2 regions of the Seleniivibrio woodruffii genome follow, and region 1 is predicted to be linked to the other one. Evidence: riboswitches for the same ligand, from Rfam matches in the RefSeq annotation. Region 1 holds a riboswitch; the other holds the start of a gene.

Region 1 (15,152 bases):
AGAGAAGTCTTTTTCATATTTTTACAGGTGAATCCCTCATATGCGAAGAGAAAGGTTTTTTCGGGATTTTCAAGCCTGAGCCTGTAACCCACGCCGGTTTCAGTAGCAATTATAAATTTCTGAGCAGGGCTCTCCTTGCAATAGGAGTATATACCCGATGTGGAGCAGACGTGGTCTGCAATATCCACCACAGAAGGGGGGCACTCGGGGTGCGCCACTACTACTGCGTCGGGGTGCTCACGCTTAAGCTGCTGAATCTCCGGAACCGTTACTCTGTTGTGTATAGGACAGAAGCCGGGATAGAGGATTATCTCTTTATCGGTGAACCTCTGAACGTAGTGTCCGAGGTTTTTGTCCGGAACGAAAAGAATCCTGTCCGCCTGAATGCTCTTGATAACATTCACGGCATTGCCCGAAGTGCAGCAGAGGTCTGACTGCGCTTTAACTTCGGCTGTGGAGTTCACATAGCAGACGGTGACGGCGCCGGGATGCTGAGCTTTGAACTCGGCAAGCTTTTCGCCTGTTATCATGTCCGCCATGGGGCATCCGGCATCCATGCGGGGCAGAAGGACAGTCTTTTCCGGTGCGAGCATGCTGGCTGTTTCGGCCATGAAATGCACGCCGCAGAAAACAATGACCTTGTTGGTGGTTTTTGCCGCCTCAATGGAAAGTCCGAGAGAATCTCCGGCTATATCCGCAATTTCCTGAATCTCGTCGGGTTGATAATTATGGGCAAGGATAACGGCATCCCGTTCCTTCGCAAGCCTTTTAATTTCCGCTTTCAAGTCCATATCAATCTCCCGATGTTAAGCATATTTTTGAGTAGTTAGTAACCTTACGGTCGCTTCCGTATTCGAAAAACAATGCATTAAACAATATTTTACCCTTCTTTTCAACTTCAAATTTTCTGGGCATGCCCGTCAGAAACCTTTCTATGGGCGCATATTTTTCCATTCCTATGACGGAATTGAGACTGCCGCACATTCCGGTGTCGGTCAGGTACAGCGTGCCTTTGGGGAGCAGACGTTCATCATTGGTCTGCACATGGGTGTGCGTCCCTGTGACAGCCCCCGCCCTTCCGTCGGCATACAGCCCGAAAGCCGCTTTTTCGCTGGTGGCCTCGGCGTGGAAGTCCACGAAAACGAACCCCTCCGCCTCCTCCATTATCCTGTCGAACCTGCGGAAAGGACAGTCGGAAAGCCCCATGAAAACCCTGCCTATGAGGTTTACGCAGGTAAACTTCTCACCGTTCTTCTCAATGGTGATGTATCCCCTGCCCGGCACTCCCTCCGGCATGTTTGCGGGACGGATGAGCCTGTCCATCTTTTTGATGGCGGACTCTGTCTCCTTGTTGTCCCAGACATGGTTTCCGGTGGTGAAGATGTCTATCTCATATTTGAGCAGTTCCTCATAGACAATATAGGAAATGCCGAATCCTCCGGAAGAGTTTTCGGCATTAGCTATGATAATATCAGGTTTATATTCAGCACGGACAGCCGGCAGAAAGGTCTGTACGGCCTTCCTGCCTGTGCGTCCTATTATGTCTCCGATGTGGAGGATTCTCACTTTGCGTAACCGACCGCTCTGGACTCACGGATAACGGTGACTTTGATCTGTCCCGGATATGTGAGTTCGTCTTCGATCTGCTTGGAGATATCTTTTGAAAGGGTGACGAGTCTTTCGTCGTTCACTCTTTCGGGTTCAACGATGATTCTGACCTCACGTCCGGCCTGAATAGCGTAGGATTTGCTTACGCCGTCAAAACCGCTGGCGATGGTCTCAAGGTTCTCAAGACGCTTGATGTAGCTCTCAAGAACTTCACGTCTGGCACCGGGGCGTGATGCGGAGATTGCGTCGGCCGCCTGAACCAGAACAGCCTCGATACACTTGAACTCCTCTTCGCCGTGGTGAGATGCGATTGCGTTGATGACTCTCCAGTCCTCTTTGTGCTTCTTGGCAACTTCAACACCGATCTGGGTGTGTGAGCCTTCAGCCTCATAGTCGATGGCTTTACCGATGTCGTGGAGAAGTCCCGCACGCTTGGCAACCTTTTCGTTGAGACCGAGTTCAGCCGCCATAAGACCTGTTATCTTGGCAACCTCTATTGAGTGACCGAGAACGTTCTGACCGTAGGAAGTTCTGTATTTCAGCCTGCCCAGCAGTCTGGTGATGTCCTTGCTTACGTTGTGGAGACCGAGGTTGAACAGTGCTTCCTCGCCCACTTCAAGAACGTGTTTCTCAAGTTCCTCTTTCGCTTTGTTGTAGATCTCCTCGATTCTGGCGGGGTGGATACGTCCGTCAGACACGAGCCTTTCCAGAGTCATCTTTGCGATCTCTCTGCGGAAGGGGTCGTAGGAGGAGAGGATAACCGCTTCGGGCGTATCGTCAACGATTATGTCAACGCCTGTAACGCTTTCAAACGTGCGGATGTTACGTCCTTCACGTCCGATGATGCGGCCTTTCATCTCGTCTGAGGGCAGGGCCACAACCGTAACGGTGATCTCCGAAATATATTCGGGTGCGCAGCGCTGAATTGCTGTGGAGATGATGCTTCTTGCCTTTTTGTCGGCCTCGGCTTTCGTCTCCTCTTCCAGCTCACGCAGTGTTCTTGCGGCTTCCAGCTTAGCATCGTCCACCATCTGGGCAACGAGCATCTGCTTGGCCTCTTCGCTGGTCATGTTGGCTATCTTCTCTGTTTCGAAGATAATGTTCTGCTTCATCTCGTTGATGCGCTCTTTCGTCGCCTCTATCTCTTTCAGACGCTTGTCGTATTCAGCATCCTTCTGAGCCAGAGACTCCTCTTTCTTCTCAAGGGATTCCATCTTTTTGTCAACCGCCTCTTCCTTCTGGATGATGCGTTTCTCCTGAGCTTTCAGGTCGTTGCGTTTCTCACGCACTTCTCTTTCAATCTCAGCCTTTCCCTTGTTAACGATATCTTTTGCTTCGAGCTTCGACTCCTTAACGATGTCGTCGCTCTCTCTTTTTGCTTTGCTGATAATATCTTCAGCGGTTTTGTTCAGTTTCAGGTTTTCTGCGTCGTTTCTTTTTTTCTGCCAGAACATTCCAAGGAATGCTCCGATAACAGCTCCGGCAACTACCAGAAGGTAATAAACTATACCCATTAGCTGTTCCTCCTATATGTATTCTTTTCGGTGACAAGCACATCGCACGGAATGTCGTGCGGCTCGGCGTCAATGGCGTCAAATATCTGACACTCGAATGCCAGCCCCACGGCAAGGCGAATCGTGCCCGCCCCAAGGAGCCTGTCGTAGTAGCCCTTGCCCCAGCCGACCCTGTTCAGCCGCCTGTCAAAGGCGACCCCGGGAACTGCGGCAACGTCTATAAAGTCATAATCAGCGCATTCGGCAGGCTCTGAAATTCCGTATGCGCCGCAGATAAGGCTGTTTTCACCTTTATAAAGCCCAAGCTCTATACCGCCCCCTCGGATCCGGGGCAGATAAACCGCCTTGTTCATGCCGTTTAAGGCATTAATGATCTTCGCCGTACCGACCTCGTTTTTAAAATCGGCATAAAGAAGAAAACTTTCAAATTCCGAGAACTCCGCCAGAAACCGCTCCGCAATCTTCAAGGAAGCCACTTCTGCATATTCGGGGTCAAGCTGCTGTCTGCGGAAAATAGCCTCACTTCTCGCTTTTGCTTTTTCCATAGTCTTTGACTCCCAGATGGAGTTTTTTCAGCCGTTCAGCTATTTTGCTTTCAAATCCCGCATCGGAAGGGGAATAGAAAACCTTTTCCGATGCTCCGTATTCCTGTTTAACAAACCCGCCGAAATCAAATGGATACATATACCCCTGACCGTTGGTTCTCAGAGGTTCGGGAACAGCCGGCGTGTTCTCCTCCAGATACTTTTTCACCGCCCACATGGAGTTATAGCTGCGGTTGCTCTTGGGGCATCCCGCCAGAAACGTCACCACATGTGCGAGGATTATATCCCCTTCGGGTCTGCCCACCGCCATGAAGTTTTCATAGGCCGCATGAGCAAACGTTACAGCATCGGGGTATGCGTTGCCGATATCCTCCGATGCGCTGATGAGCAGTCTGCGGAAGATGGCCTCCGGCTCCATGCCGCTTCGAAGGAGCGAAAACGCCCAGAGAAGCGCAGAGTCGGGGTCGGTTCCCCTTATGCTCTTGATCATCGCCGAGAGCATGTTGTAGTGCTCGTCGGTATTATATCTTCCGGATGCTGTGTGTTCCGCCGCCTGCTTAACATTCAGATGCAGGTCGTCGCCCACAAACTTTCCGCCCACTGCGGACAGCTCCAGAAGGCTATAAAAACGTCGTCCGTCACCGTCTGATGCCTGAACAAGCCTGTCAAAATCCTCATCGGATATGACGACATCGACGGCATTATACCGCTTTTTGAAATACACACATGCCTTTGCGAACATAAGCGCAAAGTCCTCATGGTTAAGTCTTTGCAGTTCAAAAACAAAACTGCGCGACCTCAGAGGGTGTATAAGACTGTGATAGGGGTTTTCTGTGGAAGCTCCGATAAGCTTGGCTTTGCCGGAATCTATAAGGTTGAGCAGAAGCACCTGCTGAGATTTGTTGAACCTGTGCAGTTCATCCACAAACACCAGCATGGTTCCCTGTGTTCCCGCAGACTCCATAACCTGCTTGATTTCCGACGCACCCGCCGTGGCTGCGTGGAGACTGACAAACGGCATCTGAAGATAGTTCCCGATTATTTCGGCCAAGGTGGTCTTGCCTGTTCCGGGCGGCCCGATGAGTATCACCGAGTCGAACCCGCCGCTTTCTGCCATCTTTCGAAATACGGAATCTGTACCCAACAGATGTTTCTGTCCGGCTATATCGTCAAAGACCTTAGGTCTTAACTCTTCCAGTATTCTCATTTATATAAAAACCCCTAACGGGCGGTTAAACGTACTTAATATCTATATTAGCACATTGCATGAAATGGGCAAGTTTTATATATAAAAGCCCCCGCACATGCCGTAACCATAATCCAATTGTAGCCCTGTTCATCAGGGCGGAGGAATCACGACGCATCAGGCTTCCTGCTACGAGGCAGGCTTGCACACCGCAATCAGTATCATCCCCCTTTTCTGGAGTATTGGCTCCAATTTTCATATGATGCACAAACACAGCAGGGGCATCCTAAGTAAACAACTTTAAAAAAATCCACCCCGAATCTCTGGAACTCTGTCTCCCCCTTTTACAAAGGGGGACTAAGGGGGATTTACATTCTCTTACTGTCAACATTTGAGACTGCCGCGTAGTTACACTCCTCGCAGAGACGGATAGTTGTCTTTGCGAGGGCTTAAGCCCGAAGCAATCTTAACTCTATAAAAAATCCGGGCCAGCCGGAAAGGAGGTTTGGATTCCCTTTTACTTGTCCGACTTCCTCAGCAGATCGTCCAGAATGGCGTCCGCCGCCTCGGCGGCCTCTTTCAAATCGAGATACTGCGCAGAGATGGTCAGAGCCGCCATCACCGCAAGCTTCTGAGTGTCAAGAACATTTATCTTGCTTTTGATCTCATTCATGCGGTTCTGGAGCATTTCGGTAACTCTATCGACAAACTCTTTGTCCCTGTCTGTCACCAGAGGGTACTGCAGGCCGTTAATGTTTACCTTATGCTCGTAGACGGGCACTTTCTGCACCTCGATAGGTTTATAATCTGCCGATGAGATTTTCGATACGCTCTTTAACAGCCTCTCTCTGCTCCGTCAGCAGACGGTTATCCTCTTTCAGCCGGATATTTTCCGTCTCAAGAAGGGAACTTCTGTCCTTTTCCTTCTTAAGTTCCGAAACAAGATTATCTATTCTATTGCTCAAAATATCCAGTTTTTCAAGAAGTTCCATGACCATTAATTACAATATTTATACACAGTTGTCAATAAATTAGAATAGAACGAACCTGAACAGATTTTTGTAGACCTTGAGGCTAAGCGATGCTAAAATTCAACCATGAGAAACATATTATACCTTATCCTAATTATAGTGACAGTGGCTGTTGCCGTGTCATACTCGGTCAATTTTTACAACGGAAAAGGCATTACGGAACTGCCCGTTCAGATATCCGAAACGCCCAAGCCTGAAAAACCCGCATATCAGATGCCCGGTTCGGATGTCAGCCTTCTGCCGGAAGAGCCCGACATGGCCAACACCGACGTATATTCACGGGTGAACGAGTTTGAAAAATCCATCAACACGAAACTGTCCATAATAGCACGCTCATCCAACAACAAAGAGGTTATAGCCCGCATCGACCAGCTGAGCAAACAGCTTGAAACTGATGTGACCCTTGTTCTGGCGGCTGTGAACAAAAAGGAGCAGTGGTATAGGAACGAGTTTTATCAGGTGCTGGCCGGACTTCTTGCGGTGTTCGTTCTGTTCACCACAATAATGCTGATGGGATATGTCAGCCTGAAAAAATTCATCGCCCAAAGCCTCATAATCGGCAAGGCAAAAGCCGATTCCGAACCCCAGAGCGACTCAGCCGACAGCCCCATCCTTGAAGCTGTCAGCGCAGTTGCCGCAAAACTTGCAGTTAAGATAAACGAAAATAAATACCTTTTCGAAGCCGACAAGGCGGTAAGGCTCACCGCCGTTCAGAAGACCACCCTCTCCGAGATCACCGACGAGATACTTTTTCTGGACAAGGCCGGATGCAAAATGTCCTCCGAAGAGCTTTATCTGCTGGGCGTTGAAAGGCTGAACGAAAAGAACTACACCGAAGCGACAGCCCTTTTCGAGCACATCAAAAGGGACGAGCCGGATTTTGCCGCCGCATGGTATATGGTAGGCTACATAGCCTATCTGAACAAAAAGTTCGAAGCCGCAGCGGACAACCTCGCCACTGCATGCGGCATAGAGCCGGAGAACGACACATATCAGTCCACCTACGGAAGCACATGTCTTAAACTGAAAAGATACCTTGAGGCATCCACAGCCCTTGAAAAGGCAGTTTCACTGAAACCCGACGATGCCGCAGTGTGGAACAACCTTGCCCACGCCTACGTTGTCGCAGGGGACACAGACAAGGCCGCAGAAGCTTTCCGGAAGGCAACTGAGCTGAAACCGGATTTCCACGAGGCTCTGCACAACCTCGGACTGACATTAAGCATTCTGAACAAATATGAAGAGGCTCTGGCGGCTTTTGAAAGAGCCATCTACGTTAAGCCTGATAAACACGAATCCATGTACAACGCCGCTTGCCTGTATGCTCTTCTGGGCAAACGTGAGGGCGCACTGAAAAACCTTAAAAAAGCCATCGAGCTTTCAGCGGAATATGCGAAGAAGGCCAAAACCGACAAGGATTTTGAAAGTTTTGCCAACGATGCCGAGTTTAAGGCAATAGTGGGATAGAGCATTGCCATACTGAGATTCTTCGCTGCGCTCAGAATGACGGATTTATTTAGCAAACGTCATCCTGAGGCTAAAGCCGAAGGATCTCTGAAGCTTTTCACTTTAACCACACCGGAGTAATCAATGCAGTGGGACAAACTGCTCAACTGTGACAGACTGAACGAAGCACCGAAACCTTTTGATGAGGCAAGAAATCCGTTCAGCATAGATTTCGACCGCATCATCTTCTCGGACTCTTTCCGCAGGCTGGACAGAAAGACGCAGGTTCACCCCATGCGCAGTAACGACAACGTTCACTCACGCCTTCCCCACAGTCTGGAGGTTTCCTGCGTCGGCAGAAGCCTCGGAACTCTGGTTGGCGCACGCATAGAAAAACTCCCCGAACACATGAACCCCGACCGCATCGGGCAGATAGTTCAGGCGGCATGTCTCGCCCACGACATCGGCAACCCGCCGTTCGGACACATGGGCGAAACGATCATCAGCGAATGGTTCACCACCAACGGCACCAAATATTTCGAGTCACTTTCAGAGTCACAGAAAACCGACTTCACCGCTTTCGAAGGCAACGCACAGGCTCTGCGCATTATGACCCGTCTTGCCATGTATAAAAACGACGGCGGACTGCGCCCCACCTATGCAGTGATAGCGGCCATGATGAAGTATCCGTGGGTGAAATATAACGATGACCTTAAAAAATACTGCGCATTCAGAAGCGAAAGCAGGATCCTTGAAGATATCGCACAGAAAACAGGACTGGCGGGAGAAGACGGAGTATACAGCCGCCACCCGCTGGCATATCTTTCCGAAGCGGCGGACGACATATGCTACAGTATCATAGACCTTGAGGATGCCTATGAAATGGGTATTCTGAGATATGAAGAGGTTAAAAACCTCATGAACGGCATCTGCGGCGCAGCAGAAGAAAAACTGTCGGGCAAAACACCCAAAGAGGCCATAGCTTACCTGCGGGCAATAGCCATAAACAAATGCGTCGGGGCTGTGGTGGACGAGTTTTTCGAAAACTACGGCGCAATAATGGACGGAAGCCTCGGAAAATATAACCTTCCTGAAAATTCAGTGTTTGCAGAACCTATTAAACGCATAAAAGACCTTAGCAGTGAGGTGATATACCAGAACAGCAGAAAGCTGATGCTTGAGGTTGGCGCATACAACGTTATGAGCATACTGCTGGAGACCTTCTGCGAGGCTGTATACGACCATGTTTCAGAGGGTAAATCCAAAGACCGAACAAATCACATTATAAAGATAATGGGCGACAGCGCACCAGCCGAAAGCGAAGGCATGTACGAGGCCCTGCACAAGGTCACTGACTATATTTCGGGAATGACTGATAATTACGCCACTGAAATGGCGAGACAGATTTCGGGGATATAAAATAACACCAAGAACGTCTTCGCGAGGAGTGTAACGACGAAGCGATCTTCTATGATTGCTATACGTGGAAGACTGCCGCGCTACGCTCGCAGTGACAAATACGTTGTCACCGCACCCAAACATCCTTAAAATACTTTTCAAACAGCTCCACAGCCGCCGACCTGTCGAAAATCTCAGGTTTATATGACTTATCAAGCATACGAACGTCCCTGAGCGTCTGCACAAACAGCGGGGCATCGCCGACATGTTCGGCAACCGAAGCAACATCAGCCTCGGAGGGCATTTTCCAGATGGTATGGCGAATCTCGAAAGGCACACCCGATGTTTTCAGAACATCCAAAGTCCTGAAAAACGAATCAAGTTTATGGTTAGTGCGCACGATGGCTTTCAGGTCGACATCGTTGAACGCCTTCAGGTCAACGGCCACATAGTCAACGAGACCTGCCGACAGAACCTTTTTGAGCCTGTTGGGCAGAAAGCCGTTGGTGTCTAATTTGACAGCAAGTCCCATATCAACGATGCCCTTTAGAAAGCCCGCGATATCGTCAGCCAAAAGAGGCTCGCCGCCGGTGAGGGCGACGGCCTCAATGTCTTTGCCTTTCAGATAGTCCAGAAAATCGGGCAGTCTGTTCGACCCTTTTCTGCCCGCAACCAGTGCGGGGTTGTGGCAATATCTGCATCTCAGGTTGCACCCGTGGGTAAAGGCTATGGATGAGATCTTTCCGGGATACTCCATGAGGCTCACATGCTGATAGTCTGCCAGAAAAAAGTCTTCAACTGCCATTACTTAACCTGAAAGGTCTCTCTGTGTTCAAATTCTTCCTTTTTGCCTTCGTTCCATTGTTTAACGGGGCTGTGGTAGCCCACCACACGGCTGTAAACATCACAGGGAGTTCCTTTGACATTTTCCAGTTCCGCTTGCAGTTCCTGAAGTTTTTCTTTTTTATCCATTAGATACCTCCTGTTCTATTTCCGCTTTTATCCGCTCGATCTGGCGGTTTATCTCATGTTTTTTGTCCTCTTCGCAGAGGGGGCATTCCCTGTGTTCGCCTTTGATGTAGCCATGGACAGGGCACACTGAGAATGTCGGGGTTATTGTGATATAGGGCATCGCATAGGTGCTTGTGATGTTCTCCAGCAGTTTAGCCACGGTTTCGGGGTTGTCCACAGCCTCGCCGAGGAAGACATGGAAAACTGTTCCGCCGGTGTATAGCGGCTGCAGTTTATCCTGATGTGACATCGCCTTGAACAGGTCACGGGTCTGTTCCACCGGAATCTGTGTTGAGTTGGTGTAGTAGGGTCTCTCCGCCGAACCGGAAGTCACGATACCGTCGAAGTCGGAAACATCCTTTTTGGCAAGGCGGTATGATGTTCCTTCGGCGGGCGTTGCCTCAAGGTTATAGAGCATGTCGTCTTCGTTCTGGAAATCTGCCAGTTTGTCCCGCATGAAGTTCAGCACTTTGACTGAGAACTCAAGCCCCTGCTCGTGCATTATGTCCACACCGAGGAAGTTCAGCAGGCACTCGTTCATTCCGATTATGCCTATGGTGTTGAAATGGTTTTTCCAGTACTGACCGTGCTGTGCGTAAATATCGGACAGATAGTGTTTCGAGTAGGGATAAAGCCCGTTGGCGGTGAGCTTTTCCAGTGATTTTCTTTTGATTCGAAGCCCCTCTCTGGCCAACTCCATCAGCTTTGACAGCCTGTCGAAAAATTCCGCCTCATTTCCTGCAGTAAAGCCCAGTCTGGGCAGGTTTATGGTAACAACGCCTATAGAACCTGTCAGCGGGTTCGCACCGAACAGACCGCCGCCCCGTTTGCGAAGCTCACGGTTGTCCAGTCTCAGACGACAGCACATACTGCGTGCATCATCGGGGCTCATGTCGCTGTTGACGAAGTTTGCGAAATAGGGAGTGCCGTATTTAGCGGTTATCTTCATCAGGTCGGTGACTATGGGGTGGTTCCAGTCGAAATTCTTGTCAACGTTGTAGGTGGGGATGGGGAAGGTAAACACCCTGCCCTTTGCGTCCCCCTCCTGCATAACCTCGATAAAGGCTTTGTTGAACAGGAACATCTCCTCCTGAAATTCGCCGTAGGTGCGCTCCTGCGGCATGCCCCCGATAACGACTGCTTCGTCACGGAACGCCTTGGGAACGTACAGATCCATGGTCAGGTTGGTGAAGGGCGTCTGAAAGCCCACACGGGTAGGCACGTTCAGGTTGAAAATGAACTCCTGCATGGCCTGTTTCACTTCCGAATAGGAGAGTTTGTCATAGGCTATGAAGGGAGCAAGGAGGGTGTCGAAGTTTGAGAACGCCTGTGCACCCGCCGCCTCGCCTTGCAAAGTGTAAAAAAAGTTTACAATCTGACCAAGAGCAGAGCGGAAATGTTTGGGCGGTCTGCTCTCAACTTTTCCAGTCACGCCGCCGAAACCACGGGTCAGAAGATCTTTCAGATCCCACCCGCAGCAGTAGACAGCCAGAAGACCAAGGTCGTGGATGTGATATTCGCCGTTGACGTGAGCTTCCTGAACGTTCTGGGGATATATTTTGTTCAGCCAGTATTTGGCGGTTATCTTTGATGAGATATAGTTGTTCAGGCCTTGCAGGGCATAGGTTGTGTTGCTGTTTTCGTTCACCCGCCAGTCGCTGCCGCCCAGATACTCCTCCACTATGGATTCCAGACCGCCGAACGCTTCCTTCAGGTCACGCATCTCCGATCTCTGTTTTCTGTAGATGATGTATGCTTTTGCGGTTTTGGCGTGTCCGGACTCGATGAGAACCTTCTCAACCTCGTCCTGAATCTCTTCAACGGACACAGCTCCGTAATGGCCGTATTTGTCGGTTATGCGTCTGCAAACCTTGATGGACAATGCCGACGCTATGTTTCTGTCGGTTCCGCCCACCGCCTTTGCGGCCTTGTAGATTGCGTTGGCTATTCGCTCCGCATCGAACGGAACAAAGCGGCCGTCACGCTTGCTGACCTTCTCTATCATGTTTCCTCCTTTGGGCACAACTGGAGGACATGACAATTAGACTATGAAAAGTATGATTGAAATTAATGGAATGACGCAAGATCATCCATCCCTCCGCTGGTTACTTCGGGGCAGGTATCCTGACTCTCCATCAACCTACTCTCTCCGTCTTCCCGCTTTAAGGCAGTGACTTCATTGGAGATTTCGTCCGGATTACAGTTGCGGGGGCAGTGCCGGAGTTTAACCGGACTTCCCTGATTCCCGATAGGCTATTCTGCATAATGGGGCTGAAAAAGTCAACGGAACTTTTAGATAACTTTAACCGTGTCGGCTATCTCATCGAAAAGCCTTTCGGCTGTTTTTGCGGTTCTGAAAACAATGACAGCGGCGGCGGCTATTAAAAAAATAACACTCATGTCGTCACCTCGTTATTTTCGTTTAATCTATAACACGAGTAACATAAAACTTTCCGTAATTTGTCAGATATCGGTTATATTTTAACTCTGAAAAAACTGTTTGCCAATCGGGCTTTTAGGCTATATTAAAGGATATCTTTTGTGGGGAAGGATATACCATCAGACTGCGTCCGCATTTTGCGGGCTCACGGAGGAATATTATGCCCCTTGTCACACGGGAAATGACCCTTTCCGAGATCATCTCCGCCTATCCGGACACCAGAGCCGTTTTCGCATCCAACGGACTGCCACTTGAGCAGACAAACCACCTGTTTCTGACCGCTCTCACTGTGGAATCATTTATGTCGCTTCGCAATATCAACCCCGAAATATTCCTGAAGCTGTTAAACGATACCGCAGAAGCCTCGTCCGAGGTAAAAATCCTTTATACGGACGAAACGCCCGTTGTCCGCACGGATTTTCTGGGCTACGTCGTCTGTCCGTTCAAACACCTTTACAAAGAAGCGTTCGAAAAGAAACTCCACGGACATTACGACAGAACAGGCGAAAAGCTCGTCAGTTTCGTGCCTATGGGCTGCGGAGGCCCCGACCCATACGAATATATCTGGGACACTGAGAACATTGACGAACTGCCTGACGCCATAGCCTCAATAGGCTTCGGCAACTTCTGGCGGAAAGAGTTCAGGGAGCGGTTTCTGGACAACGGAAAGTTCATTGCCGTTGAGCGTCCGCCTCTGCACGACGTTTTCAAAGAGCTTGAAGACCCGCTGAAACAATACACCATCTATTCGGTGTCAGCCTATGTCATCCTTGTCGACCATAAGAAGCTGGGCGATCTGCCCGTGCCGAAAACGTGGCTGGACATCGCAAACCCCATATACAAAGACAACGTGATAATCAGCGGAAGTGACGACGAGATAAACGAAGTTTTCCTGATGCACATATACAAAGACGGGGGCGAGGAGGCACTGAAAAACCTTGCGCCCAACATAAAGGCCACATGGCACGCATCGCAGATGGCAAAAGCCGCCGGAAGCAGCATGGCAGACGGAGCGGCGATATACGTTCTGGCGTGGTTCTTTGCCGACACATGCCCAAACACAGACCACATATCAATCATCTTTCCGGAGGACGGAGCCATGATCAGCCCCATGTATATGATGGTGAAAGCGGACAAGGCTGAGCGCATGAAACCCGTTACGGATTTTATGACCGGAGCCGAGATGGGAGCCATCTCCGCAGGTTCTAAATTCCCGCCGCTTTGCCCTGAAATACCGAACATCCTGCCGGAAGGCACAGGGCTGAAATGGTTCGGATGGGACTTTGTCCGTGAAAACGACATGAAGGTGCTTGCGGAAGAGCTGAACGCCAGACTGGCGAAATACCGCAGGAAATGCGGATCGGTGAACCTGCTGAAACCCAGCCCATCGAAAAAGGGATTTAAAAGGATGATGGTGAAGGGGTAATTGACACTGCTCAATATGGAAGACTGCCGCGTCAGCCTTAAGGCTTCCTCGCAGAGACGTCTTTGCGAGCAAAGCGAAGCAACCTTCCAAGTCTGCATTGAGATAATTGGCTAATATGAGGAAAACAAATGAAACTGGTAACAGTGGCCGGCCCGCCGTCTGCGGGAAAAACGGCCGTAATAATAAAAACTGCGGTTCATCTTAAAAAAACTTTTGCAAAGATAGGGGTGGTGAAGTTCGACTGCCTCTCAACATCCGACCACCTGCATTATGCAAAGGCGGGTATCTCAGTTGTGACAGGGCTTTCGGGCAACCTCTGCCCCGACCACTATTTCGTCAGCAACATCGATGACTGCCTTCAGTGGGCAAAGAAAAAGGGGTTCGACATGCTCATCAGTGAGAGCGCAGGCCTCTGCAACAGGTGCAGCCCACACATAAAGGAGATACCTGCGGTATGCGTCATAGACTGTCTGGCGGGGGCTGAAACCCCGAAAAAGATAGGCCCCATGCTCCGCTATGCCGACACCGTTGCGGTCACCAAAGGGGACATCGTCTCTCAGGCCGAACGGGAGGTATTTTCGTTCAGGGTACGTCAGGCAAACCCGAAGGCTTCAGTTATATTCGTCAACGGCATCACCGGACAGGGCGCATATGACCTTTCCCATGCCTTCACAAAAGCCAAGGACGTGGAAACCCTTGAGGGTGCGAAACTGCGGTTCTCCGTTCCGGCGGCCATCTGCCCCTATTGCGTTGGCGAAATGACCATCGGAAAGGACCACCAGAAGGGCAACGTTAAAAAGATGATATTCAAAGAGGAAGAGGCCGCAGTATGACAGAGCTTATGAACACACCCTTCGCAGTCATTGCGGAGGAACACCCCTATGCTATGGACTATTTCCGCTCGGTGGGGGTAACGGTGACGGATACAGAGATGACACCCAGAGAGGTTATAGACGCTCTGAACCCCGAAGACCTCGAAGACAAGGGGTTTTCCAGAGAACAGATATCGTCCCATTTCATAGAGTTTCTGAAACAGGCGGCAATGCTGAGAAGCACCGCCGAACGCTCCGTACACTCGGTCACTATTTTGGGCGGCCGTGACAAATCCGGCGAACCGGAAAACTTTGAGCTGACGCTGAAACCCGGCGACATAGTCTGCATAGTAGGCACCACAGGCTCAGGGAAAAGCCGTCTGCTGGCGGATATCGAATGTTTCGCACAGAAGGACACCCCGACGGAACGAACTGTGCTTGTTAACGGAAAGATTCTGGACGGTGAGGACAGGTTCAAGCTGGAGAATAAGCTGGTCGCCCAGCTCTCCCAGAACATGAACTTTGTTGTGGACATGAGCGTGGGCGATTTCATAGCAATGCACGCCGCAAGCAGGATGATACCTGATATCGAATCCACGGTAACGGCTGTCATAGCCTGTGCGAACGAGCTTGCGGGCGAGACCTTCTCTCCCGAAACCGCCCTGACACAACTTTCCGGCGGCCAGTCCCGTGCGCTGATGATAGCCGATACGGCAATGCTCAGCTCATCACCGA
Region 2 (15,152 bases), 310 kb from region 1:
CCCTCCCAGTGCTACACCATCACCGAAGGGGAGGCGGGGCAGAAGTTCAACCCCTGCTACAGCTGCCACAAAAACTCGGCGGAGCCTAACTACAACAACGACGACGACCTGCAGGAGGCATACACCTTTGCGGAATATGCCAACACCAACCGCTGGACAAACCTGTTCAAAGACCGGACAGCGGCCGTTGCCGCACAGAGCGACAGCGATATTCTGGCCTATATCAGGCAGGATAACTACAAAAGCACAGACGGCAGAATAATTCTTGCGGAAAAACTGAAAAGCGTCCCTGCGGAATGGGACTTTGACGGGGATAAAAAATGGGACGGGTATACTCCGGACTGTAACTTCAGCTTTGACAGCGAAGGGTTCGACCGCACGTCCTCAAACGGCTACACCGGCTGGAGAGCCTATGGCTATGCGCCCTTTCTGGGAACCTTCTGGCCGACGAACGGCTCCACTGACGACGTTCTCATAAGACTGGCTGAGATCTTCCGTCAGGATGAGAACGGAAATTTCAGTGCGGCGGTCTATAAAATAAATCTGGCAATTGTTGAATCACTCATAAAAAAGAAAGATATAGCCATCGATGCCGTAAACGAAACCCTCTACGGGGTGGATCTTGACAAGAACGGAAGTCTCGGCACGGCGGCAATTATAAAATATGACTGGCTGCCCTCCGCAGGGAAGTACATGAGCTACGTAGGCAGGGCGAAGGCGGAGCTGGCGGCAGGCAGGGTGCATCTGGCGGGAGGACTTTTTCCCGAAGGGACAGAGTTTCTGCACTCGGTCAGATACATAGATGTGAACGGCGGAGAGATATCCATGTCCGCCAGAATGAAGGAACTGAGATACGCAAAAAAGATGGGCTGGTATACCTACAGCGATCTGGAGAACGCCGCATATGCCGAGCTGAAAGAGGAATATGACTTCCCCACAAGGCTCTCTGTATATTACGGCGATATCGAGTCCGGTCTCAGCAACACAACCGGATGGATATATCAGGGCTTCATAGAGGATGCGGCGGGCGACCTGCGGCCTCAGACATACGAGGAGACTGTGTTCTGCATGGGCTGCCACACAAGGCTGGGCGCAACGTCGGACAGCCTCTTCACCTACGGCAGAAAATATGAGGATGCATCGAAGAAGGGATGGTATCACTGGACTCAGAAGAGCATAAAAGGCACTCCGGAGCATCAGGCTGCCTATGACGGCAAGGGTGTTCAGTATGAATATGAGATGTATCTGAAACAGAATCTGGCAGGGGATGAGTTCAGGGAGAACGAAGAGCTTAAAGCGAAGTTTTTCAATGCCGACGGCAGTCTGAAAACGGATGCGGTCAACGCCATGCGGTCGGATATCTCGGTTCTGCTGTTTCCCTCTTCATCAAGGGCGCTTATGCTGAACAAGGCTTATCGGGTCATTGTGAAGGAGCAGTCGTATATTTACGGACGGGATGCGAACGTCAAGGCGGTGACCAACGTCCACAAGACGGTCTCTCCGCAGGACAAACCCACAGGGATAACGGATTTCATCCTTTCCACTGCCTCTTCGCTGATATTCTGAAGATAAAAAAAGGGCGGTCGAACTGACCGCCCTTAATGTTTGGATTGATTACGCCTTGCCGGGCGCAGTGTCGTGCAGAAGTATCTCGATAATTTCGGCAGCAGAGATGCTCTCCTTGCCGTCTTTGATGAACTCACGCACTTTTTTGAGGGTCTCGCCTGCCGTAACAAGATACTGCTCGATATAGCCGTTCTTGTATACAGTGGGGAGGCCTATGTTTGCCACCAGAGCGTTGCAGAGGCATTTTCTGCCCTCAGTCTCCTCTCTCAGGCCGCCTTTGCTGACATATGCGTCCTCCGGCTCTGCCGCACAGCGGTAGCCTATGGTTCCGTCAGCTTTTTTATAGAGCGAACGCAGGTAGCCGAGGTTGCAGATTCTGGGTCTTTTCAGATATGTTTCAAGCTCTGAAAGGGTGTCATGAAGGCTGACAACCTTGAAGGGGAATCCTGTGGGGGATGCCTTGGGGTCTGTGAATACCTCGGGAATGCGTTCGATGATGGCTTTTTTTATGCTGTCCACAAATCCGGATTCCTTGCAGAATGCGAATATCGTGCCCACCTGAATACCCTGCGCACCTGCGGCTATGGCCGCTTTCAGTTTGCCGGGTTCGCCCCATGAACCGCCCAGCCAGAAAGGAACGCCGAGGGATTTTACCTTGTCCAGTTCAACCTCGTCCTTATCTGTGTATATGGGTTCGCCTTTTGCGTCCAGCTCCATTCCGCCTCTGGGGGGAGCGTTGTGACCGCCTGCGGAGCTATGTTCGATAACCAGTCCGTCAACGGCGGGTTTCGTCTTTTTGACCATTGTTGTGGCCAGAATGTTTGACGAAACGATGGCGTAGAATTTCGGTCTTTTAAGTTCGGTCAGATATTCGCCCATGATCTCTCTGGGGCTGAATGTTATCTTATATTCTTCGTCCTTTTCGGCTCCGGCAACGGAAAGACGCAGTGACGCATCCTCACCTGTCGCATAGCTGTCCAGAACTGCGGGTATTTCTCTGGGGATTCCTGCTCCCATGACGATGTAGTCCACTCCGGCCAGCATCGCTCCGTAGATTGATGCGAGGTTGGGGAGAATGACCTTTTCCATCAGGTTTATGCCGATGGGGTTGCTGTGACCCTCCTTCGCAAGGAAAACCTCGCAGAAGTTAGCCGCAACAGTAAGCTCCTGAAGCTCTTTGGAAGGTGTCATGGTATACATTTCAATCTGTTTGTAGGGAGCGTTTTCCGCTTTTCCGCCTTCGATGAAGTATGTTTTAATGATCCTTTCAGCGATCTCTCTGGCGGGGAAGGCAGCCAGTGCTTTGCGCATCTGTCCGTCCTTGTCGCCGTTCTGAAGTCTGCGTGCCAAAATAACGTCCATAGCGGTTCCGGACACAACTCCGATCTCTCCGCTTTCCCCGACAGCGCGAGCAAGACGCCAATCGGAAACTCCTGCGCCCATACCGCCCTGTAAAATTCTGTACTCTTTCATCCTTGCCTCATATGTTAAGCAGCAGTGATGCGCTGCCGTATTTCCAAGCATTATAAGATTATCGCAACGAAGCCCCACATGCAAGAGTGTATTTAAACTAATTTAAAAATAATTTGTTTTACGTACTATTTAAGGTCTGTATTTTTGCAGGGATTGAGATATAATGCAATATCTGAGACAGAGGTCAATGTTATGCAGGTTAATCTGGAAGAGAGCAACAATATCACCATTGAGCGGGAGGGAACTTCCGACAGTTTTGTTATGTGTATAGATTCAAGGGTGACCGTCAGGCTTTCAAAATCTGAAATGAGACTGATGCACGCTCTCATCGGGGCGCAGCTTCAGGACAACCCCAAGATGGGCAGGGATGCGCTGAAAAAAGTGATGGCCGATACCCTTGTTTCCCACAAGCCGAAGGTGCAGGAGGTTCTGCGCCGGATGAAGAAAGAGGACATCGCATTTGTGATCTGGTATATGGGCGATCTGCGCATGGGGCACGAGATTCTGAACAACATGTCGAAACGTTCCGCAGAAGACGTTCAGGAGACAGTGCGGGAGGCCATCGAAAGACGCATCCGCAAAGAGCGCTCAACAGGCAACACTACCTTTGAGGTGCAGATGACCGAATACGGCAAAGCCGCCGTGACGGCATTTCTGAAGCAGGTGTTCGATACCGACACCATTCCTATTTAAAAAGAATCTGCTGATTTTATGAGATAAATAAGCTCGGCGGCCTCCTGGCCGCTGTAGCCCTCTTTTGCCAGATAGCTGCTGTATGTGTTTATCAGCTCTCTGCATTTCTGTGTTTTTCCCTTTCTGGCGTAATATCTGTAAGCAAGTATCACCATGTCGTTCTCATGCATGTACATGTCCAGACAGCGGGCGAAAAATATCTCCGGATTGAACGCATCGGGCATGAAAGACCCCAGCCCCGTCATTATTCGGAGCATTGAGATGAACGCCACGTCGACCTCACGCCTTTTGTGCTCCACAACGGACACCGAGTTAAGCCCGGGGAAGAATCTGCCTGTAAAGAGAAGCTCCGCTTCGGATATGTATGATGCGCAGAGGACGTATTCTCCCCTGCCGTAGCAGTCGGATGCGGATTTCATTACTGTGCAGAACCGCTCTGCATCGCAGCTTATGTTCGACAGTCTCAGCATTCCGTTCTGGAGGGTTATGTAGTTTTTTGCATCAAGTCCGCCGAAGGTGTCGGATATCATTTTTCTGAATCTGGACAGCAGGTTGTCAAAACTTCTGCGTGCGTTTTCCCTGCTGCTCTCCGGCCACAGATAGGCCTGAATCTGCTCCTGATCTATGGTGAACCCCGGACTTGAAAGGATGACCGCCAGCATTATGCGGAAATGGCCGCTTATGTCGGTGCAGTCCAGAGAGAACGAGCCTACGGAAATGGATATGTTATCCAGCGTTTTGACGTGCATAACGGGTATGGGGCGCAGGTGTTTGTCGAACGCTATGTCCAGTCTGCTGAACGCCGTTTCGGTGACAAACCCTGTCAGAAGAGGTTCGGAGACCGTGTAGGAAAAAACGTTGTGCATCACCTCCGGCAGAACCGAGCTGAGGTGCAGATATCCGGTCTTTTTCATCAGCCGCACGGCGAAAACTGCGTGTTCCCTGGCTTTGACCCTGTCCCCTATGTTGTTGTGGAGATAGGAGAGGTATGCGTGCGCACCTGCGGCGGCGTTGTCGTTTATGGGATGTCGCTCCTGATTTGCGGCCTTTATGAGATGCTGCATGGCCTTTTTATAGTTGCCCAGCAGTGTGTAGGCTCCTCCGGCAGCCAGCTCGGAGAAGGCGGGGAAGAAGCTGTTTATTTCCGAAGTCTGACGTATCTTTATGGACATTTCGGCGGCGGCGGCCGCAGAGTCGTCACATTCGTAGGCCAGAGTGATGGCTTTCATGCTCAGAATAACGGACGAGGCATGCTCGGGAAGGTTATCCAGAATGCTTTCGCTGTATTTTTTCAGAATGCGCTTTGCGTAGTCCATTTTTCCGCACCCCAAAGCATATTCCAGTTCGCATACGTCGGCAAACGCCAGCAGGCGGGGGCTGTTTTCCAGATGGAGGCGGAATTTCTTCCGGATTATGCTCATGATGGTGTGCAGGGCGGCGAACTGGCCTGTCAGAGCGAAGAAATAGAGCATTGCGCTCACCAGCCACAGCTTGAAAAAAGCTCCGTCCCTGTCGCTTCCCAGTTTCAGAATTATCATGTTGCAGTATTTTTCGGCCATTTTCCTGTCGCAAAGGGTCAGGTATGCGGAGACGTACAGGGTGTATATGAAAGTTCTGTAAGGTTCGATGTGATATTTTTCGGCGATGCTCAGTGCACGGTTCAGGTATTCTATTGCGGTGTTACCGTCTGCAAAATATACGCATCCCTGTGCGTATGTTGCGCAGACGGTCATTTTAACGGGTTCGCTCAGCTCGTCGCATGCATCGCTCATCATGGTGCGCACCGAGCCGAAATAACGCTCGGCCTCTTTCAGGTTGCCGTCGATTCCGCAGTAGAAGCTCAGCAGGCCGCATGCGGAGATTATACTGCCGACCCTGCTGCCGTATGCCGTAAAGGTATCCAGCGTCTGAAGAAAAATGTCCCTTGTTTTGTCGGGGCTGACCGACAGCAGGACGTGCCCGAAGGCCAGAGGGAGCCATGCCTTGTTTCTGTATACGTCCGCAGGAACGCCGGCGAGTATGTCAGAAATGCCGGATTTTGATTCGGCCAGTATTACATCCTGAAAATTCTTCTGAATGTAGTCCTCCAGACGGTCATAGTTTTCCGCCTGAATAAGGTATTCCGCAACTGCGGAGAGGTTCTTCTTTTCAGCCTCCAGGTCCGCCGCCGTTTCATAAAACTTTTTCCGTTCGGCTTCGGAAAGTCTTGCCGAGGCCTCGGCTTTCAGCCATTCACGAAAAAGTCCGTGGAACCTGAACTGGTTTTCCCTGCTTTTATAAAGGAAAAGATTCTCCGAAAGCATCTGCTGAATTACCTTGTCCGTTCTCCCTGTGGGGTCGGTTTTAGCCGTCAGCTGAGGGCTGAAGGAGGGTATCAGGGAGAGAGCAAGAACGTTGTGGAAATCTTTGTTTATGTGATGGTTTATGGCTGACGAGAAGAGGGCGTCGCATGCGCCTGCGGCAAATGTGTCAGAGTAGGTGCTCCTGCTGTCCGAAGTTCTCATTGCGTTCAGCACGGCGACAATACAGCCGATGTGTCCTTCTGCGGCGGTGCGGAGTCTCTCAAGACCCATAAAAACATCCCTGTCTTCAAGCATCTGTGCCGAAAGTGCACGGAATTCCTCTCCGGATAGTTTCAGATAGTCCTCATCAATAACGTGGGAGCTTTTCAGGAGTTTTCCTTTAACGGGCTGGAAGCCACTGTTTCTGGTGCTGCACAGCGCAAAGGAGAGCAGGCCGCCTGCGGCGGACAGCATCGATGTTATGCCCAGAGCGGTCACGCCTATTGAGGGCAGAATATGTATATCATCCAGAATTATCAGCTTGCGGTATCTGATGGCCTTTTTATATTCCCTCAGCATGTCGTTCAGCAGGGTTTCCGTTTCCAGAGGATCGATTCCCCCTGAAAGTGCTTTTTCAGCGGATTCGGATGTGAACTTCGGTGAGGAGCGTTTCAGTTCGCCGTAGAAATTGCGGCAGAAGTCCGCAGGATTTTTGTCTGCGGCGGTGATTCGGTATGTTATAACCCTGTCGAAGCAGACACGGCCGAACTCACCTGCAAACCATGTTTTTCCGCATCCGGGCGGGCCTGTCAGTATGAAAATGTTCTTAGACTGAACCCTCGGAACGAGTGCGGAAATTTTGGCTTCTCTGGGGTGGAAATAATGACCGGACTGAATTTGTGATTCCATGAATAATTAATAACAAAAGAAGTTCACCGGCGCAACCGTTCTTTTAAGATAAATTTAAGATGTCTGTGTTAAGGTTACGACAAGATAATAACCGGAGTAATTGCAGGTATTCCGGCATTGACCTATTTGGTCTATTATCCCTGAATTCAACTCCTATCTTGTTTCCATTTTTTTAAAACCCCTCCGTACCACCCCTTCGGAGGGGTTTTTCATTGCCCTAAACTTTCTTGACAGATTCCGATTTATCGTTCAAAATCCCATCAAAGCCTGACAAGGGTGCAGGCGGAATAAGGGAAACCGGTTCAAATCCGGTGCTGTCCCGCAGCTGTAAGCCGGACGAAACCCCGAAAATTGTCACTGATCAGGATGATCGGGAAGGCAGGGGAACTAGGACGAAGGCAAGCCAGAATACCTTATCTGCCCATGAACTTTACGAGGATAGAGGAACCCCGTTCCACGTTCAAGAACACCCTGAAAAGCATAATATTTTTAACGGGAGGCGTGTATGCGTACTTTGTTTACGTCCGTACTTATGCTCCTCTTCGCCGCTACAGGTGTTTTTGCATCGGAGGTGGAGATGGAAAAGGACAAAACGGCAGTGGTCATAGCCGCATTCGGCACCACTTATGAATCCTCACTGGATTCACTGCTTAAGATCGAAAAGGACGTTAAGGCGGCGGTGGGCGAAAATGTGCCCGTCCGCATGGCGTTCACATCGAACATCATCAGAAAGGTATGGCACAAAAGACAGGACGATGCCGGATATAAGGCGTCGCACAAAGGCAAAGTGCCCGACTATCTTTATGATGTCAAAAACGTTCTGGGAACAATGGCCGATCTTCAGAACGAAGGCTACCGCAATATTGTGGTTCAGCCGACATATCTGACCGCCGGAGAGGAATATGCCGATCTGGTGGCCTATGTTGAAGGTCTCGGCGGAATAAAGACCATGAAGGACAGATGGAAACCCTTCAATCACCTTGCGGTGGGCGATCCCATTATGGGCAGCTACGACTACAGGGGGAATCTGGAATCGCTGGCAAAGGCTCTGAAAAAGGATATAGATGCGGCAGCGGCCTCGTCTTCCGCCCTTGTTTACATGGGGCATGGGAACGAACACCTTTCCACAGGGGTCTATTACGAGCTTGAAAGACTGCTCAACCAGACCTACCCCAGCGTAAAAAGCTACATAGGGGTTGTGGAGGGGCATCCGGAGCTTGACGAAGTGGTTGAGAAACTGAAAAGGGATAAAGTTAAAAAAGTTCTGCTTAAGCCGTTGATGATAGTTGCGGGCGACCACGCCAACAACGATATGGCGGGTGATGAGGATGATTCATGGAAAGTTGTTCTCACCAAGGCAGGAATAAAGGTCAATCCGGTTCTGGAAGGGCTTGGCGACAATTCCGAAGTTCGCGGGATAATCGTTGACAACCTGCTGAAAGCGGCCAAAGAAGCGGATATAGAGCTTAAATAACAACTAACTGTGTCGGAGTGACCTCACACTCCGGCACGTTTTTTAAGAGATAAAGATGAAGAGTGAACTGATAATAATCGGAGCCGGGCTGGGCGCAAAATCCATCACACTGGAAGGTGTCGAAGCTCTGAAAAGTGCTGACAGTGTGCTTTACGACAGACTGGTGCATCCGGATGTGATAGATATGATCCCCGATACGGCCGAGGCTGTCAGCGTGGGCAAGAATCCCTATGCGAAAAACTGCATCCGTCAGGAGGAGATAAACTCCGCCATTGAGGAGCATCTTAAAAGGCACAGACGGGTGGTCAGGCTCAAAGGCGGCGACAGCACACTGTTTGCCCGTTCCCTTGAGGAGACTGAAACTGCGGAAAAGTGCGGGGCTTCATCAAAGATAATTCCGGGTGTGACATCGGCATCAACCCTTGCGGCGAAGATGTCTCAGGCGCTCACCGACAGAAGAACCGTTTCCGGCTGTGTGTTCATCACAGGACACTCAAAGAACGGCGACTGTCCGTACAGCTTTAAGGCTCTGGCGGAACTGGGACTGACCATCGTAGTTTACATGGGTGTCAGGAACGGCGGATATATCGCCTCGGAGCTGATTAAGCACGGGATGAGCGGAAACACTCAGGTGCTTATAGGCAGTAAGCTGGAATCACCGGAGGAGAGACTCTGCGTGACCACACTTGCTTCGCTTGGTGACGTTCTGGCCACAGGGGACTATGACCATCCTGCCACCATCATCATTGGTGACGTTACGGGGTAGTCAATTATCCGCAGCAGGCTGCACAGAACTGTTTTTCTATATTTCCGAGATATCTTTCGCACTGTTTGGTTATGTCATAACCGAGCAGAACGCCGAGAATGAAATCCTCTTTTTCGTCAAAACCGTTCAGCGGCTTGTCACCGAAGCTTTTTACAATGCTGATGCAGGGGCAGTCGCCGAAGAAAAAGTTTATACGACCCTCTTTAGCAGGCGTTTCGTGCCATGTTATATTTCCGCGTCTAAGTTTCCCGCGGCAGGCCTCCGCATCCGATTCTCTCGCTGTGTAGAGAACCAGACGGCGGATACCCTTCTTATATTCATAAAGCAGATGGGAAAAGAGTCTGTTGTCAGCCTGTCCCATCAGTTGGCCTTTCTGCCTTCAGCGTGAAGCAGGCAGCCTTTGCAGTTCTCTTTGCACTCCATAGCTTCTCTGATCATTCCGCTTACGGATTCGGGGCTTGTTTTGTCTGTGCAGATGAACGGGATGTCGTGTCTGCGGCAGATATTTTTTGCTTTATTTATCATGTTGTGGCTGGACAGTGTTGTCAGGAAAACCACGCAGTTTGTGCATTTTATGCTGTTTTCGAAAGAGCTGTTCATTTCGTTGAACACTTTCGCTTTATATCCCATCTGTTTGCATGCTGAAAGATATTCGTTTTCTCTTCTCTGCAGGCCGCCTATTATGCATACTTTCATAAATTTAGCCTCCTATGTGCTGAATAATGATATTGATTCTTAATATCAATAAGAGTAAAAGTCAACAGGTTTTTTCTATTTATTTTGAGATTCAGCAGGATTAGAATAAAATTTAACAATTTCATAAGAGGGACAGAATGCTTGAACTTATAAAAAAGACCCGTTCATACAGAAGGTTTGACCATTCCAGAAAGCTGGATGACGCTTTTCTGGCGGAACTTGTGGATGCGGCCAGACTGGCGCAGAGTGCGGCCAATGCACAGCCCCTCAGATATGTCACCGTGAACAGCCCTGAGTATGTTGATAAGATATTTCCGCACCTGCGCTGGGCGGGCAAGCTGAAAGACTGGGACGGTCCAGTCGAGTCGGAACGCCCGGTGGCCTATATTGCAGTGTACGGCGACAGCGAGGCCAAGCCATCGTCCTTCGCACAGGTGGATTCGGGAATTGCCATGCAGAACATCTGCCTGACAGCCATGAGCAAAGGGGTGGGCAGCTGTATGTTCGGCAGTATCATAAAGAATGAAATTAACCGGATTCTGGGTGTCACGGATGAACGTTACAGCCTTTTGTGGGTGATTGCTCTGGGATATCCTGTTGAGAATGTAGTGCTGGTTGATAATACGGGCGATCTTTCATACTACAGAGATGCGGACGGCAACCACTATGTGCCGAAACACAGGCACGATGAGGTTCTGCTGGGGAAGTTTTGAGTGATGATGTAAAATATCCTTCTCTGTGAGGGCTTTAGCCCGTGGCAGTCTTCCATATTCGGGCAGACCGCCGCTTAATCGCATCTGTATTTGGAAGATTGCTTCGTTATTACATTCCTCGCAATGACGCAAAATCTCCGTCACTCTATTCGACAATTAATTAATATGGACTCATACAGCCTTCGGCTAGTGAACGGAGTGAAGAGTCTCAGCAGAAGAGAGATTCTTCGGTTGAAGCCTCAGAATGACGGGCTAATAGCCGAATAGAATGACCTATAAAAAACTACTGTGAAAGTTCCTTGAGTGCCAGCCTGAACAGTTCCTCGAAAGGTGTTCCGGGTTTATAAATCTTGGTAACGGCCTTGCGGCAGTCGTTTGCGGAATAGCCGAGGTTTGAAAGCGCACTGACGAGGTCTTCCGTTCCCCCTGCGGCCTGCGAGCCTTCGGACTGAACTGCAAGCTGACCGAATTTGTCTTTCAGCTCAACGATTATACGTTCAGCGGACTTGCGGCCTATGCCGGGGATTGTGGCTATCAGCGTTATGTCGTTCTGAACAACAGCGTTCATGAACTTTTTAGCTTCCATTGCCGAAAGGATTGCCAGTGCTATCTTCGGACCTATCTTTGAAATGGTGTTCAGCAGAAGGAAGAGTTTTTTCTCCTCAATGGTGGCGAACCCGTAAAGAGCCACCGCATCCTCACGCATTACGAAGTGTGTGAAGAGTCCGGCCTTTTCGCCTATGCTCGGCAGTGTGCGGTAGGTTGCGGCTGAAATTGATATTTCATATGCCACAGAACCTGTGTCGATCACCGCCGTTGCGGGGAGCTTTTCAGCCAGAATACCTTTTACGCTGTATATCATGATACGAACCTCCCCGTAAGATTGAGTCCAAGACAGATCCCGCAGGCCAGTGCATCCGTTGCATCCATGGGCACGTTGCCTATTTTGCGCCCCAGAAGTATCTCAACCATATGCTTTACCTGCGCCTTGTCGGCCTTTCCGTAGCCCACAACCGCCTTTTTTATCTGCAAAGCGGTGAACTCCCGCACCTCAAGGCCGCTGGAGAGCAGGGTGGCTATTATCGCACCCCTGGTTTGTCCCAGAAGCATGGCACTTTTAACGTTCACCGAATAGAAAACATCCTCGACAGCCGAATATGAGGGTTTGAACTCGTCCACAGCCTCACGCACTCCCTGACAAATGACAGCCAGCCTCTGGGGCAGGGTCTCTTTTGAGTCGGTGCGAACGACTTTGTGGGCAACGTATTCGACCTTGCCGGGCCATACCTGCACAATACCTATTCCCGTGCAGTTAAGCCCGGGGTCAACCCCCATTACAATTGCAGGCATTATTCGTCCATCGCCGCCATTGTGGCTTCGTCTGCGTCAAAGTTGGAGAAAACCTCCTGAACGTCGTCAAGGTCCTCCAGTGCATCAGTGATGGTGAACAGTTTTTTAAGGTCTTCAACACCCAGAGAGATGGTGTTCTTGGGTTTCATGGTGACCTCGGAATAATTTATGTCGTATTTCTTTTCTTCCAGAGCAGTTTTAACTGAGAAATAGCTGCTGACTTCGGTTACAACCTGAAAAACGTCGCCTTCGTCCTTAACGTCCTCTGCGCCAAGCTCAAGGGCGAGTTCGAAAAGTGTCTCCTCGTCTGCCTTCTCTTTTGAAATTTCTATGATGCCTTTGGTTTCAAATATCCATGCGACGCATCCTGCTTCGCCCATGTTTCCGCCCTTTTTGTTCATTGTGCTGCGAACTTCCGCAACAGTTCTGTTTCTGTTGTCTGTCAGGGCTTTTATAAGGATAGCCACGCCGCCGGGGCCGTAGCCTTCGTATGTTATTTCTTCGTAAGCGTTTTCGTTGCCTTCGCCGCTTCCTTTTTTGATAGCTCTTTCGATGTTGTCTTTGGGCAGGTTGCACTCTTTCGCCTTATCTAGAGCCAGACGCAGACGTGAGTTCATCACGGGGTCGGCTCCGCCCTCTTTAGCGGCGACGGCTATCTCTTTTGCCACCTTTGTGAAAGCCTTTCCCTTCTTTGCGTCCTGCGCCGCTTTGCGGTGCTTAATGTTTGCCCATTTGCTATGTCCGGCCATTGAAACCTCCGAGTCTTTATATACAATTATTATATTAATTTTTGGGAAACGAATTATAACCAAAAAAAAGGGGATAAGTAAATTTTAAAATTGAGCGTAAAAATAAAAAAGGCGGAGATTTTTCGCCACTGAGACCTGTAATCCGTCTTCGCGAGCCGGAGGCGCGGCGACCTTCCACGCACAGATGTATCCGAAATAAGCATTACATGGAAGACTGCTTCGGGCATCAGCCCTTGCAGAGACAGTCTGTACTATGTCAGAAAAAAGGCGGAGATTTCTCTCCGCCCGTTATGGCTATTTGCCTGTTTTGAATCTGTGGATGAGCCCCTGAAGGTCGTTGGCCAGATGGCTGAGCTGTTCGACAGCCTTCGCCGTCTCCTGCGATGCTACAGAGTTTTCGCTGGTGACATGTGAAATGTTCTCAATGCTCTGCGCCATCATTTCTGTGGCGGAAGCCTGTTCCTCTGTTGCACGGGCTATCATGCCCACCTCGTTGGAAACGTTCTGAACGTTCATTTTTATCACGTCCAGCGCCTCTTTGGCTTCTTCGGCCTTGGTCTTTCCGTTTTCAACCTGCATAACGCCTTCGTGCATTCCGGCCACTGCGCCGCCTGTATCGGCCTGAATGGACTGGATCATGTCGGCGATCTCCTGAGTTGCCTTGACGGTCTTTTCGGCCAGTTTGCGAACCTCGTCTGCAACGACTGCGAAACCTCTGCCGTGTTCTCCGGCTCTTGCGGCTTCTATTGCGGCGTTGAGAGCCAGCAGGTTCGTCTGGTCGGCGATGTCGTCGATAACCTGAATTATCTGACCGATCTGTTCGCTGCTTTCGCCCAGTTTGCGCACGGTGACTGCGGAATCTGAAACCGACGTAGCTATCTGCTCCATCATGTTTCTGGTCTCCTCAACCAGTCTGTGTCCCTGTGCAACTGAGTTGCTTGCGTCCTCGGCACTCTTCGAAACGTTGGAGGCGTTCTGCGCAACCTCAATAACTGTTGAGTTGACCTCTTCAACAGCGGAAGCCGTTGCCGCCACCTGTCCGGACTGTTCCATTGCTCCGTGGGCTATTGTCTCAGCATTGCTGGAGAGTTCCGCCGCTGTGGAGGCTATGGACGATATGGAGTCGGTCACAACCATAAGGGCATCGTTGACGTCTGCGGTCATTTTGTTGGTGGCTTTTACGAGGTCACCAATCTCATCGTCATGGGTCACCTGCATGCGCACGGTGAAATCGCCTGCGGCAATTTTGCTCAGCGCATCTCCGACCTCCTGGACTCTGTTGAATATGTATCTGCTGTTAATGAGATACAGGATTATCAGAATCACTATGGTGACGGGCAGGAACACGAGGAACGATACCATCAGGTTTTTATAGATTGCGGCGTAGACTGGTGCTGTGGGCAGATATACCTCGAAAGCACCGTGCAGTTCTCCCGCTCTCCAGTTCTCCATTTTGACCCCTGTGGGATCTTTGCCTTCGGAGTTGCCCCAGAGAGCCTGCGAAGTGGCAGGATCTCCGTGGCATTTCTCACAAACTTCCGAAAGCCTGATGGCTTTATAATATCTTAACTGTTCATTCTCTTTATCGTGATACACAAACTCGGGGCTGGTTTTGGCCTGTGCGCCCTGATCCAGCTTGTCAAGCTCCTTGAGAGCCATGAGGTCTGTTTCATCCGGTTCGTTGATCGGGTTTCTGGGTGAAATCTTGGGAACCTTGAACTTAAGTCCCGCTTCTTCCGATTTCAGCTCCATGGTTTTCATAGCGCCAACGATGGGCACTGTGAGCAGAAGCCTGTTGATGTCGTGAACCAGCTCGTCTGTTTTGTAAACGTCCGCTGCCGACGCCAGACCCATAAACTCCCGGACACCTTCTGCCGCAAGAACAAAGCTTCTTGCCTTCGCAACTTCCGCGCTGAACATGTTTTTCTTCAGCGTAAAGAAGTTGACGGTAAACAGCACTCCCATGCCAATCAAAACCGTTACTGCTACATAAAGCAGAATCCTGACCTTTAGTTTCATTGTACCACCGTATATAAAAATACTTTCACCGATGTGGAATTATTATATACCTATTATCCGGTTATACAAGCACCATCTAATCTTTAGCGGTATAAACAGGCGATTAAATTCCGCCTTCCACCTTCGGAGCAAGTTTCGACTCTCTTCTCGTAATGTACTTATTCAGAGCGTCAAGATAAGCCTTTGCGCTGGCAACCACAACGTCGGTGTCGGCTCCTCTGCCCTTAACGACGTAGCCGCATTTTTCAAACTCTGCGGAGAGGGTCACTTCGCCCTGAGCATCCTTGCCCTCGGTAAGGGCTTTGATGTCGTAGCTTTTCAGTCTGCCCTGAATACCCGCTATCCTCTCAATGGCTTTAAGAGCCGCATCCACGGGGCCGTCGCCGATTGAAGCATCGGTGATGAACTCGTTATCTGCGTTTTTAAGCCTTACAGTGGCAGTGGGTATCGCAGTGTTGCCGC

Evidence for each region. A riboswitch is a leader RNA that binds a small molecule or an ion and turns the genes downstream of it on or off. The one in region 1 is predicted to bind cobalamin.
Region 2: another riboswitch for cobalamin. It lies ahead of C8D98_RS03935 (sirohydrochlorin cobaltochelatase); the one in region 1 lies ahead of C8D98_RS05350 (ribonucleoside triphosphate reductase).

Annotation. Positions count from the first base shown of each region.
Region 1 is NZ_SMGG01000003.1:1,130,092-1,145,243, reverse strand. It holds gene nadA (quinolinate synthase NadA) at 1-791, opposite strand, end outside; gene C8D98_RS05405 (TIGR00282 family metallophosphoesterase) at 793-1,566, opposite strand; gene rny (ribonuclease Y) at 1,563-3,122, opposite strand; gene C8D98_RS05395 (5-formyltetrahydrofolate cyclo-ligase) at 3,122-3,667, opposite strand; gene C8D98_RS05390 (AAA family ATPase) at 3,642-4,874, opposite strand; RNA gene ssrS (6S RNA) at 4,959-5,138, opposite strand; gene C8D98_RS05380 (cell division protein ZapA) at 5,371-5,634, opposite strand; gene C8D98_RS05375 (hypothetical protein) at 5,654-5,818, opposite strand; gene C8D98_RS05370 (tetratricopeptide repeat protein) at 5,951-7,351, shown strand; gene C8D98_RS05365 (deoxyguanosinetriphosphate triphosphohydrolase) at 7,475-8,749, shown strand; gene C8D98_RS05360 (anaerobic ribonucleoside-triphosphate reductase activating protein) at 8,856-9,533, opposite strand; partial or broken gene C8D98_RS05350 (ribonucleoside triphosphate reductase) at 9,533-11,744, opposite strand; cobalamin riboswitch at 11,837-12,029, opposite strand; gene C8D98_RS05345 (ABC transporter substrate-binding protein) at 12,340-13,605, shown strand; gene C8D98_RS05340 (GTP-binding protein) at 13,734-14,438, shown strand; gene C8D98_RS05335 (ATP-binding cassette domain-containing protein) at 14,435-15,152, shown strand, end outside.
Region 2 is NZ_SMGG01000003.1:815,719-830,870, forward strand. It holds gene C8D98_RS03915 (hypothetical protein) at 1-1,566, shown strand, start outside; gene C8D98_RS03920 (nitronate monooxygenase) at 1,615-3,039, opposite strand; gene C8D98_RS03925 (hypothetical protein) at 3,232-3,732, shown strand; gene C8D98_RS03930 (AAA family ATPase) at 3,729-6,923, opposite strand; cobalamin riboswitch at 7,176-7,357, shown strand; gene C8D98_RS03935 (sirohydrochlorin cobaltochelatase) at 7,429-8,397, shown strand; gene cobA (uroporphyrinogen-III C-methyltransferase) at 8,453-9,163, shown strand; gene C8D98_RS03945 (DUF2023 family protein) at 9,168-9,524, opposite strand; gene C8D98_RS03950 (DUF2325 domain-containing protein) at 9,524-9,859, opposite strand; gene C8D98_RS03955 (nitroreductase family protein) at 9,997-10,572, shown strand; gene ruvA (Holliday junction branch migration protein RuvA) at 10,856-11,434, opposite strand; gene ruvC (crossover junction endodeoxyribonuclease RuvC) at 11,431-11,922, opposite strand; gene C8D98_RS03970 (YebC/PmpR family DNA-binding transcriptional regulator) at 11,922-12,671, opposite strand; gene C8D98_RS03975 (methyl-accepting chemotaxis protein) at 12,966-14,690, opposite strand; gene C8D98_RS03980 (2-isopropylmalate synthase) at 14,794-15,152, opposite strand, start outside.